One region of the Virgibacillus xinjiangensis genome, then DNA from elsewhere that is predicted to be linked to it. Evidence: riboswitches for the same ligand, from Rfam matches in the RefSeq annotation. Region 1 holds a riboswitch; each other region holds the start of a gene.
The links. A riboswitch is a leader RNA that binds a small molecule or an ion and turns the genes downstream of it on or off. The one in region 1 is predicted to bind preQ1.
Positions count from the first base shown of each region.

Region 2: it holds a riboswitch for preQ1, as region 1 does, so the genes downstream of both, queF (preQ(1) synthase) here and ACFOGI_RS15860 (QueT transporter family protein) in region 1, are expected to answer to the same signal.
Region 3: it holds a riboswitch for preQ1, as region 1 does, so the genes downstream of both, queC (7-cyano-7-deazaguanine synthase QueC) here and ACFOGI_RS15860 (QueT transporter family protein) in region 1, are expected to answer to the same signal.

Region 1 covers NZ_JBHRSA010000057.1:73,131-76,409, reverse strand. Annotated here, with positions in the region: gene ACFOGI_RS15865 (DUF3891 family protein) at 203-973, opposite strand; gene ACFOGI_RS15860 (QueT transporter family protein) at 1,086-1,571, opposite strand; PreQ1 riboswitch class I at 1,578-1,622, opposite strand; gene ACFOGI_RS15855 (VOC family protein) at 1,778-2,632, shown strand; gene ACFOGI_RS15850 (alpha/beta hydrolase) at 2,706-3,279, opposite strand, start outside.
Region 2 covers NZ_JBHRSA010000015.1:36,161-39,439, forward strand. Annotated here, with positions in the region: gene ACFOGI_RS04870 (sodium:calcium antiporter) at 1-542, shown strand, start outside; gene ACFOGI_RS04875 (radical SAM protein) at 589-1,302, opposite strand; PreQ1 riboswitch class I at 1,512-1,557, shown strand; gene queF (preQ(1) synthase) at 1,679-2,167, shown strand; gene ACFOGI_RS04885 (queuosine precursor transporter) at 2,222-2,863, shown strand; gene glpK (glycerol kinase GlpK) at 3,236-3,279, shown strand, end outside.
Region 3 covers NZ_JBHRSA010000053.1:31,050-34,328, forward strand. Annotated here, with positions in the region: gene ACFOGI_RS14715 (SIMPL domain-containing protein) at 1-461, shown strand, start outside; gene ACFOGI_RS14720 (GNAT family N-acetyltransferase) at 585-1,091, shown strand; gene ACFOGI_RS14725 (hypothetical protein) at 1,133-1,570, shown strand; PreQ1 riboswitch class I at 1,998-2,044, shown strand; gene queC (7-cyano-7-deazaguanine synthase QueC) at 2,132-2,797, shown strand; gene ACFOGI_RS14735 (6-pyruvoyl trahydropterin synthase family protein) at 2,794-3,228, shown strand; gene queE (7-carboxy-7-deazaguanine synthase QueE) at 3,228-3,279, shown strand, end outside.

The DNA.
Region 1 (3,279 bases):
CTGAGGTACTAATATATAGAATGACCGTTTAGGATGAGGTTTATTAAATTTCTTGTGGAAGTGGAGTTTTATAAGATCCGTGCCGTGGAGAAAGATATGATAGGGACCACGTGATGTGAAGTGATAAATATGGGAGGGCAGGCAGTTCAATGAGGAAGGCAGGTTGCCGGCGCGGTAATTGCTGCACCGGCACTAAGATTCATCAATTTGCAGGCACCAACCGGACAGGGACCCCTTCTGTCTGTGCTTCTTCATAGCATTTAATCAATCCATGTTCCCGGATATCTTGCTTTTTCACCCGTTTTTGATTTACCGTTACTTCAACAGGACCTTCAAACGGGAAGGTTTCCAAAGAAACAGTCTGTTCATCCAACCAGTTGATGCCAATCGGATTTTTATGAAAGCCATCCAATTCAAATGGGAGGGGGATGCCCTGCTTGAAAAATGGATGCTCATCCTGCTTGCCCACCCCCGGGTCGTTTATACATACATAGAGGGAGAAGTTATCACCAAGCTGGACCAGCCCATAATGAAAGTTAAACAAACGTTTGTTGAAATCGGGAAGGTTCTCCATAATTCGTTCTTGTCTTGCTGTTTCTTGTCGGACAAATAGGTCTGCTTGCCTTGAGGATTCCGCAGCAATAAAGCGTTTGTAATGTTCACTGCAAAGAAGCGCAGCATAAGGGTCTGCCTTTTCCACTTCATCTATCCCAAGGGTATACAAGATCACTTTCGGGTGAATGGGGAAGTCGGTAAAGGTGAAAGGCTCCTGCTTTGCATCATTCCAAAAAGGTTGTTTATCAAATTCTTTCCAGCCTAGGTCATGCTGCTCGATTGCATATAGTACAGACTCTTTTCTTCCCTTGCCTTCAAATAAATTGTCTTTCCATCTTTCCATAATTTCTCCGGAAAGCTTGGCGTGATGGTGTTGCTCCACCAAAACGAAATCGTTATCATGTTCCCTGATAATCATCCTCCGCACATCCTTTCGATTTGCTACCTACTTTGTATTTTTCCCTATATAGATGAATATGTAAACAGTTAAAAAAATAGCAGGCTTCATCCTTCCAGATGAAGCCTGCTTGTCATATCAATTGTTGAAAACGTAAACGCTTGTTGAGTGCATACATAACTGGAATTCCAACTGCCAATACAACAAACTCCCCTGCAGCGGTGGTCAGCCATGTGAAGAGGAAAGGCAGACCAAGTGCCAGGTTCAATTCAAAGGCAATAATAAACATGTTAAAAGAAAAAATCAGGGTATTAAGAACTAATAGTACCCACGTATTCTTGATATATTTTGCCAATAAAATGATAAGTCCGAGCGACACAGCGGAGTGGGCCACCCCGAAAATCAAATCATACATACCCAATGGGGAGAACAGCAGATTGCTGAGGAACACTCCAAGGACTATACCGAAAAAGTACTTTTTATTGAACACTACAAGGTGGTTGAACATTTCTGGAATCCTGAACTGCACATTGGTGAATCCAAAGGGTTGAATGACCATGGAAACAGCAATATATAAGGCTGCCAATACAGCATTGACGACAATTGTATTTGTTTTCATTATCTTCTCTCCTTAGTTTTTTATCGTGGGAGGGTCTCGAACCACGTATTTTAACTTACCAAGTATAATATAAAAAGATGGAAATGGGAAGGATACGAGTACTTCAAGGGGACATCTAGTTGACAATTATAGGGAAAGAACTCTACAATTTACATAAAGTAACCTAGTTTATTATTGTAACTAATATAATGTAAAGGGAGATTATCATGGAAACTAAATTTTTTGAAAACCCGGCAACCTATGTGGGGCAAGTGTGCATCAATGTTACCAATCTGGATCGATCTATTGCTTTCTATGAAGAAGTAGTGGGGTTCAACGTGCTGGAAAGGGCGGGGAATAGTGCGTCTCTGACAGCTGATGGAAAACGTCCAATCCTGACCATAGTCGAGCCGGAGGGCTCCATGCCGAAAGAAGAGCGGAAAGCCGGACTGTTCCACTTCGCTATATTACTTCCTTCCCGGGAGGACCTCTCCAGCTTTTTGACACATCTGATAAAGGCGGGACGCACCTTGCAGTTAGGTGCCTCGGATCATCATGTGAGTGAAGCTCTGTATTTCAATGACCCGGATGGTAATGGCATCGAGGTATATAGGGATCGTCTGTCAGATGAATGGAGTTGGAACGGTAGTACCGTGAAAATGGTGACAGATCCGTTGGATGCTGACAGTCTTGTCGCGGAAAGTGACCGGGAATGGGAAGGTCTTCCTTCTGATACAGTGATGGGGCATATTCATCTGCATGTAGCTGACCTGAAAAAGACGGAAGCTTTTTATAAAAATGGCCTTGGGTTTGATATAGTGGCTACCTATCCAGGAGCATTGTTCACTTCAACAGCCGGCTATCATCATCATATCGGGTTGAACATATGGAATGGGGAGGGGGCTGGAAAACCTTCTCCGAATAGCGCCGGACTCCGCTGGTTTTCTCTTCTATTCCCGGACAAGGAAATGAGGGAAAAAGCTATAGATCGACTTCAGCAATCAGGCGTGGATGTAGAGGAAACGGGAGAAGGTTATAAAGTGGAAGATCCGTCCGGAAATCATATACAGTTGATCGTATGATGAGGGGATCCTCAGTTGTATGAAAAAAACGTTCTGCCTTAATCAGCAGAACGTTTTTGCCATATCAGAAACGTCATTTTTTGATGGTTTGATACCATTTTTTGGCAGCCGCCACTTCTCCCATGGTCAACTGATGGCCCCGGTTTTCCCAATGCAGCTGTACATCTGCACCAGCGTTTTCGAGCAGCGATTTCAACTCTTCGGATTCCTGGGAAGGACAGATAGGATCATTGATCCCCGCAGCAATGAATATATTCTTTCCTGTTAGATCAGGGAGGTTGATCCCTCTGCGCGGCACCATTGGATGATGCAGGATGGCACCTGATAAGGCGTCTTGGTGATGGAACAACAAGCTTGCTGCAATATTTGCTCCATTGGAGTAGCCTACTGCGATGATATTTTCTCTATCGAAGTCATATTTCTCAGCAGCCTCATCGAGAAACTCAAAGAGCTCTTTGGTCCGATAGATAAGGTCTTCCTCATCAAATACACCCTCCGCAAGGCGTTTGAAGAAACGCGGCATGCCATTTTCAGAAATATTCCCTCGTACACTTAAAACATTTGCCTCAGGATCGATCTCCTTGGCAAGGGGCAATAGATCTTCTTCCGTCCCGCCGGTGCCGTGAAGCAGAAGCAGTGTAGGTTTA
Region 2 (3,279 bases), on a different contig from region 1:
CTGCCCCAGAACCGACAGAGGCACTGATGGGCGATGGTCCAGAGACGGAAACGAATGAACCGGCAAAAGACATGTCGATTAAAAAAGCGGTCATCGGTTTCATCATTGCTGCCATAGCCATCCTTCTAGCGGGGACCGTATTATCGATCACCGGTGATCAGATTGCAGTCATTACCGGTATGGGTTCAAGTTTTGTCGGCAGCTTCCTGATTGCAGCTACGACATCCTTACCGGAAGCTGTTTCCGTGTACGCTGCCTTGAGGCTGAAGAACATGAATCTTGCAGTAGGCTCGATCCTCGGAAGCAACATGTTCAACATGATCATCCTCGCAATATCTGATGCTGTTTACCAAGGCGGTTCCATATTGGCCGATGTTTCCCAGTCGAATGTGTATACTGGAATTGCCATTACTCTACTTTCCGCGGTACTGATTTGGGCATTGCTGAGAAAGCGTTCAGCTTCTCTGTGGACATACAGCATCCCGTCAATGATAACAGTCATAGGATATTTCATCGTTTCCTATCTGTTGTTCCAAGGATAATCATCACGAGTAAAAAAGGGGTACCTCCTTCAATGGGTACCCCTTTTTAGATGATTTCATAATTCAATATTTGTTCTGCGTTGGTGATACGGGCTACGGTCGGAGTTTTCATATCCTGGCTGATGCCACCTAGTAAGTTGCCATTCCGGTAGGGAACCACTTCAACCTTTTCTACGTTTCTTAAAGAGTGGATGAACTCAGAGAGAAGAATTAAATCCTCATCTTGGTCGCTGATGCCTGAAATCAGTTCATGGCGGATCCATACAGGGACGTGCTGTTCCGCCAAATGTTCAGCGAACTCCAGAATATGACGGTTGGTGATTCCGGTGAGTGCTTTATGTTTAAGAGGATTAATTTGCTTCAGGTTGAGCAGTACAAGGTCCGTTTTAGACAGAAGCTGATTCAGCTGCCGCAGGAAAAAATCGGATTTGGTGTAGCAGCTTCCAGCAGTGTCAATGGCTGTATGTACGCCGAGTTTCTTCAACTCACCAAAGAGTTTATTTAGAAATTTGGTATGGAGCAAGGCTTCACCGCCACTTACAGTTACTCCTCCTCCCGAAGCTTGCAGGAACGGAAGATAGGTCGTCACATCCTCTATGATTTCTTCAACAGTAATATCCCTGCCTTCTGAAATTTTCCGGCTGTCCGGATGATGACAGGATTTACAACGCATCGGGCATCCTTGCATGATCAATAAATAACGGAGGCCGGGACCGTGATCTTTTGTACATGTCTGTATGGAATGGATTCGATCCTTCATCTGTTCTGCTCCTCTCGGAAACTTCTGTCCGCCGTAAATATGGCGCCGGACAGAAGTATAATATAAGGTATGTAACAGTTCTATAGGTTCAATATATCACAAGATGAGCCCTTCTACCGTGGAAAATATTACAATAATGTGTATATTACAAAGGCAAAAATTTGCAGATGACAGAGAAGTGGCGACAGTGTATAATATGAATGTTGAATACGTGAGAGGTTCTTAGTCCAACCCTCTATAAAAAACTAAGCACTATTCATGAAATGAAGCCATGTGCCTTAGGACACATGGCTTTTTTATATTTCAGCACATGATGGCATTTCTGTCAGATGGAAATCCAGAAACTATGGAAGGAAGAAGAGAAGGAGGAGATTGTATGAAAAAACAGGATGTATCTGAATTGACCCTGCTGGGGAACCAAGGTGTCAGCTATGATTTTGATTATAATCCCGAGGTGCTTGAGACATTTGAAAACAATCATCAGGACCGTGACTACTTCGTGAAATTCAATTGTCCGGAATTCACTACATTATGCCCCATTACCAATCAGCCAGACTTTGCGACCGTTTATATCAGCTATATTCCCGACGTGAAAATGGTGGAGAGCAAAGCGTTGAAACTGTACCTCTTCAGTTTCCGCAACCACGGCGGTTTCCATGAGGACAGTATGAATATCATTATGAATGATCTGGTTAAACTCATGGATCCACGGTATATCGAAGTGTGGGGGAAATTCACCCCGCGTGGTGGGATTTCCATCGATCCTTACTGCAATTACGGACGTCCTGGCACCAAGTACGAAAAAATCGCGGAACATCGGATGATGAACCATGATATGTATCCGGAAACCATTGATAACCGCTGATAGCGGGAGCCAGGGTTGGACTAGAACCTCACCTATGTACAGGGAGGATTAATAATGTTTGTCTATTTGAATGCTTTATTTGTCGGGCTTTTAGTTGTTTCCAATATTCTTGGGGTAAAGCTTTTCAGTGTCGGTGAGTTCATTCTGCCGGCAGCAGTGATCGTCTATGTTATCACCTTTTTGGTTACCGATGTAATTGGTGAGGTCTACGGAAGGGACGCGGCAAGAAAAACCGTGCAGGCAGGTTTCTTTACCCAGGTGCTCGTGATGGTGTTCGTTTTTATTGCAATACAACTTCCTGCAGCACCTAATTTTGGCTTCCAAGCAGAATTCGAAACCATTCTCGGCGGCAGTTTCCGGGTCATGCTGGCCAGTCTATTATCTTATGTTGCCAGCCAGCATTTGGACGTGAGTCTTTTCCACCGGCTGAAATCCCACCATGGAGAGAAGAAACTATGGTTGAGAAACAATATTTCCACAGCTGCCGCCCAACTCGTGGATACCACCATTTTCATTGCGGTTGCCTTTTGGGGAATGGTACCGACAGGTGTTCTCCTTGGTATGATTGCAACCCAATATGTATTTAAACTGATCGTGGCGCTCATTGATACACCCATCGTCTATCTGCTGGTCTACATGGCCAGGAAACGCGGAACACAAGAGCAGTCAGAACTTGCCTTGCGTCATTCCTCCTGAGGAATGACGTTTTTTTATGGGGCTGATTTTTAAAATTAAATCAGCAGGGCATGGAGGAAATAGCAGAAGCGCAGAGTAATCAGCAGAAGGACGATTCCATCACCCTTTATTCGGATCTGAGGCCTTGCTCATAGAAACTGAAGGATCCTGCCGTAAGTTATTAAACAATCAACTTGTCCGATATTGAATAAGTACTTGTTTCCAAAAATTCTGCAGGGGGAATATAGAAGTTTAAAATAGTATCAAGTATAACGGCTTACCGGGCAGATATATCCTGGAAATAAAGCGCTTTAATTGCTATGATAAAGCAACATAATATTACGGCTGAATAATAATTGTATTGAAGGAGGAATTGGGTTGAAAGGTCAGTATATGATGTCGATTGATCAAGGTACAACCAGTTCGAGAGCCATACT
Region 3 (3,279 bases), on a different contig from region 1:
GAATCCCGGCGGAGGACATCCGCACGACTGTTTATCAGATAGAGCCGAGATATGACTATGTGGACGGTGCGCAGGTGTTCAGAGGTTATGAAGTCCGGCATGAGGTGACAGTGACCATCTCGGATCTTGCCCGAATCGGCAGGGTCATCGATGCCGCCGTACAGAGTGGAGCCAATCGCGTTTCAGGGGTGCAGTTTTTCATGGCAAACCAAGGGGCGGCATACCAGCAGGCGTTGCAAAAGGCTTATGAAAATGCTGTTGCCAAAGCGGCTGCACTCGCCGCAGCCATGCAGGTATCCTTGGATGTGACGCCCATCCATATTACCGAACAATCCACCCCCACGATCCAGCCGTACACTGCTGTTGCCCTTGCTGAAGATGCAGGGACACCAATCGAGCCAGGACAACTGACCGTCACAGCGGAAATAGAAGCAGCGTTCATGTACGGGCCAGGGCAGTAATGGAACTTCCTGGCTGAACGCGCATGTTGGAGAAAAATTGACTGTATAAAAATGGGAGCATTGCTGGAAAATAAATGTTATAATAATCGGAAATATTTCCATCAATCAAAAGAGGGGGATGACATGGAGTTTGTAATCCGGAGGGCAGGAAAGAAGGATATCAAACACATCCAGCAGGTGGCTGTGACGAGCTGGAATGCGACCTATAAGGGGATCATTCCTCTGGAGATCCAAAAGAAATTTCTCCAGAATGCCTACAGTGCCAAAACCATGAAGAAACGCCTGAAACACACCCATCTGTTTGTAGCGGAGGCGGATGACCGGATTGTCGGTTTTGCGAACTTCTCAGATGTGAAGGAGAGAGGGAGGGTGGAACTCGGCGCCATCTATCTCTATCCGCATTATCAGGGGAAAGGGATCGGCAGTGCTTTGCTTCAGGAAGGGATCGATCAGCTAGGCGGCGTGGAGGAAGTCTACTTGAATGTGGAGAAGCAGAATGAAATCGGGAAGAACTTTTATCATGCAAAGGGGTTTGAGCAGGTATCCGAGTTCCAGGATACATTTGACGGGCATATCTTGAACACGCTCCAGATGGTATTGAAGGTGGAGAATAAAGCAGGAACAGCTTAAGCTATGCATCAAGCGGTCTACTTCAGGGGAGGAAGAGCTGCATGTGTTATGAGGGAAGGATTTCTGCCTGGGCGGGATATCTGCTGACCATAGGAATGTTGATTTCCGTCCAATTGTCCAGCTATGCCGTTTTATGCTATATCCCGTTTTGTTTGGTGGTGCTCTCCTTGAAATGGCGGATATGGATGGAGGGGGAATCTGTGCATGTGCGGGCCCTCTTGTTCGGCCAGCGTGTGTACCGGAAGATGTACCGGTCGGATGAAGTTGTAGAAATGAAATTCTTGCGCACCGGATGGACAAGGAAAGCGGCAACGATAAAGGTGAAGGATGGTTGGAGGGTGAAAATAGAGAACCATCAACCCGCTGGCATCTTTCGAGAACTGGATGACTTTGCCGTCCGTAACAGGATCCCGATCCGTAAAACCAAGGACTATCATCTGCTGGAACGGATGGAGCGTACGAGGGAGGCCTCAGGCTAGGAGTGTGAGGAATCTGGACTGTCCCATGATCCTTCCTCTTGTTTAAAAACTTCTCTAAGAGGAATTATATAGGTAACCTTTTGTTTAGGAGGAAAAATCCATGGGACGATTGATTCGTAGATTGATCAAATACGGACCGATGATCTATCCGGTTGTACGGAAGTTTTTAAATAAGCGGAAACAACAGAATACCACGACAAGCGGGCGCTAAGATCTTCCGGACTCTCCGGAGGATTTTTTTCTATCTGTGCATGGTTTGTGGATACGCATGCAAGGTTCATCGGGAGCTGCCATCTACGTTTACAGGAGGCTGCACTGGTCGATCGGGAATACTGGAACAACAGGGGGGAGAGAATAAAACGTTTATGGCGGACATATGGTTATGGTATACTTTCATGGAAAACAGAAAAAAGAAGTCTGCTTTTTGGCAGGAGAGGTTCGCAATTCCATCCCTCTATAAAAAACTAAGGAGATCAGACAACACGGCTTCTTGGGTGTTGTTTTTTTTGATGGAAACATGCTTGCTTCTCTTCTTTTTAAAGAAAAAGGGGAGGAATAAAAATGGATAACCGAAAGGCAATTGTTGTATTCAGCGGTGGACAGGATAGTACCACCTGTCTCTTCTGGGCGCTGGAAACATTCGATGAGGTGGAAGCTGTAACGTTCCAGTATGGACAGCGGCATCACGAGGAACTGGACTGTGCCAAGGAGATTTGCCAAACGCTTGATGTACCGCATCATGAACTGGATATGTCCTTATTGAACCAGCTGGCCCCGAATGCGTTGACGCGTGGAGACATGAAAATTACGGAAGGGGAGGACGGCCCACCATCTACCTTTGTACCGGGGAGAAATCTGCTGTTCCTGTCTTTCGCAGGTGTATTGGCAAAGCAAGTAGGTGCCGCTCACTTGATCACCGGTGTAGGAGAAACGGACTTCAGCGGATACCCGGATTGCCGGGATGTCTTCATGAAATCGTTGAATGTGACGCTGAATCTGTCCATGGATCAGGAATTTGTCATCCATACGCCGCTGATGTGGCTTGATAAGGCAGAGGTATGGGAACTCAGTGACCAACTGGGAGCTTTCGAGTTTGTCAAAGAACATACGCTCACCTGCTATAACGGGGTGAAGGGAAGCGGATGCGGCGAATGTCCTGCCTGCAAACTCCGCAACAGAGGTCTGAAGCAATATGAGGCCCGCAAGGCGGGGGTGCATGCTGAATGATGCAGCAGATCTATCCGCCGGCTGTTCATGATTTTTCGTATGAAATCAACAAAGATTTCCATTTCGCTGCCGCTCATTATATCCCACATGAAGATGCCGGTACGTGCAGGCAGCGGCATGGCCATACATATTTCACCAACATCACCGTTGCCGGGGATGAATTGGACCACACTGGGTTCTTGGTGAATTTCAAAGTGGTGAAAGATCTGATCCATAAGCGGTTCGACCACCAGACGCTGAACGATGATGAGGGCTTTTCAGATGTTGATGCAGAACTTTTCCCTACCACGGAGGTTGCGGCGCGGACCATTTGGGAAATTGTCCAGGGCTATCTGAACACCCTCCCGAACAAGCCGGCATGTGTGCAGGTATACCTGCGGGAGACACCGACCAGTTACTGCATCTACCGTCCAAAGGAGGTGCGCTCCTGATGACGATACCTGTGATGGAAATATTCGGGCCCACCATTCAAGGGGAAGGGA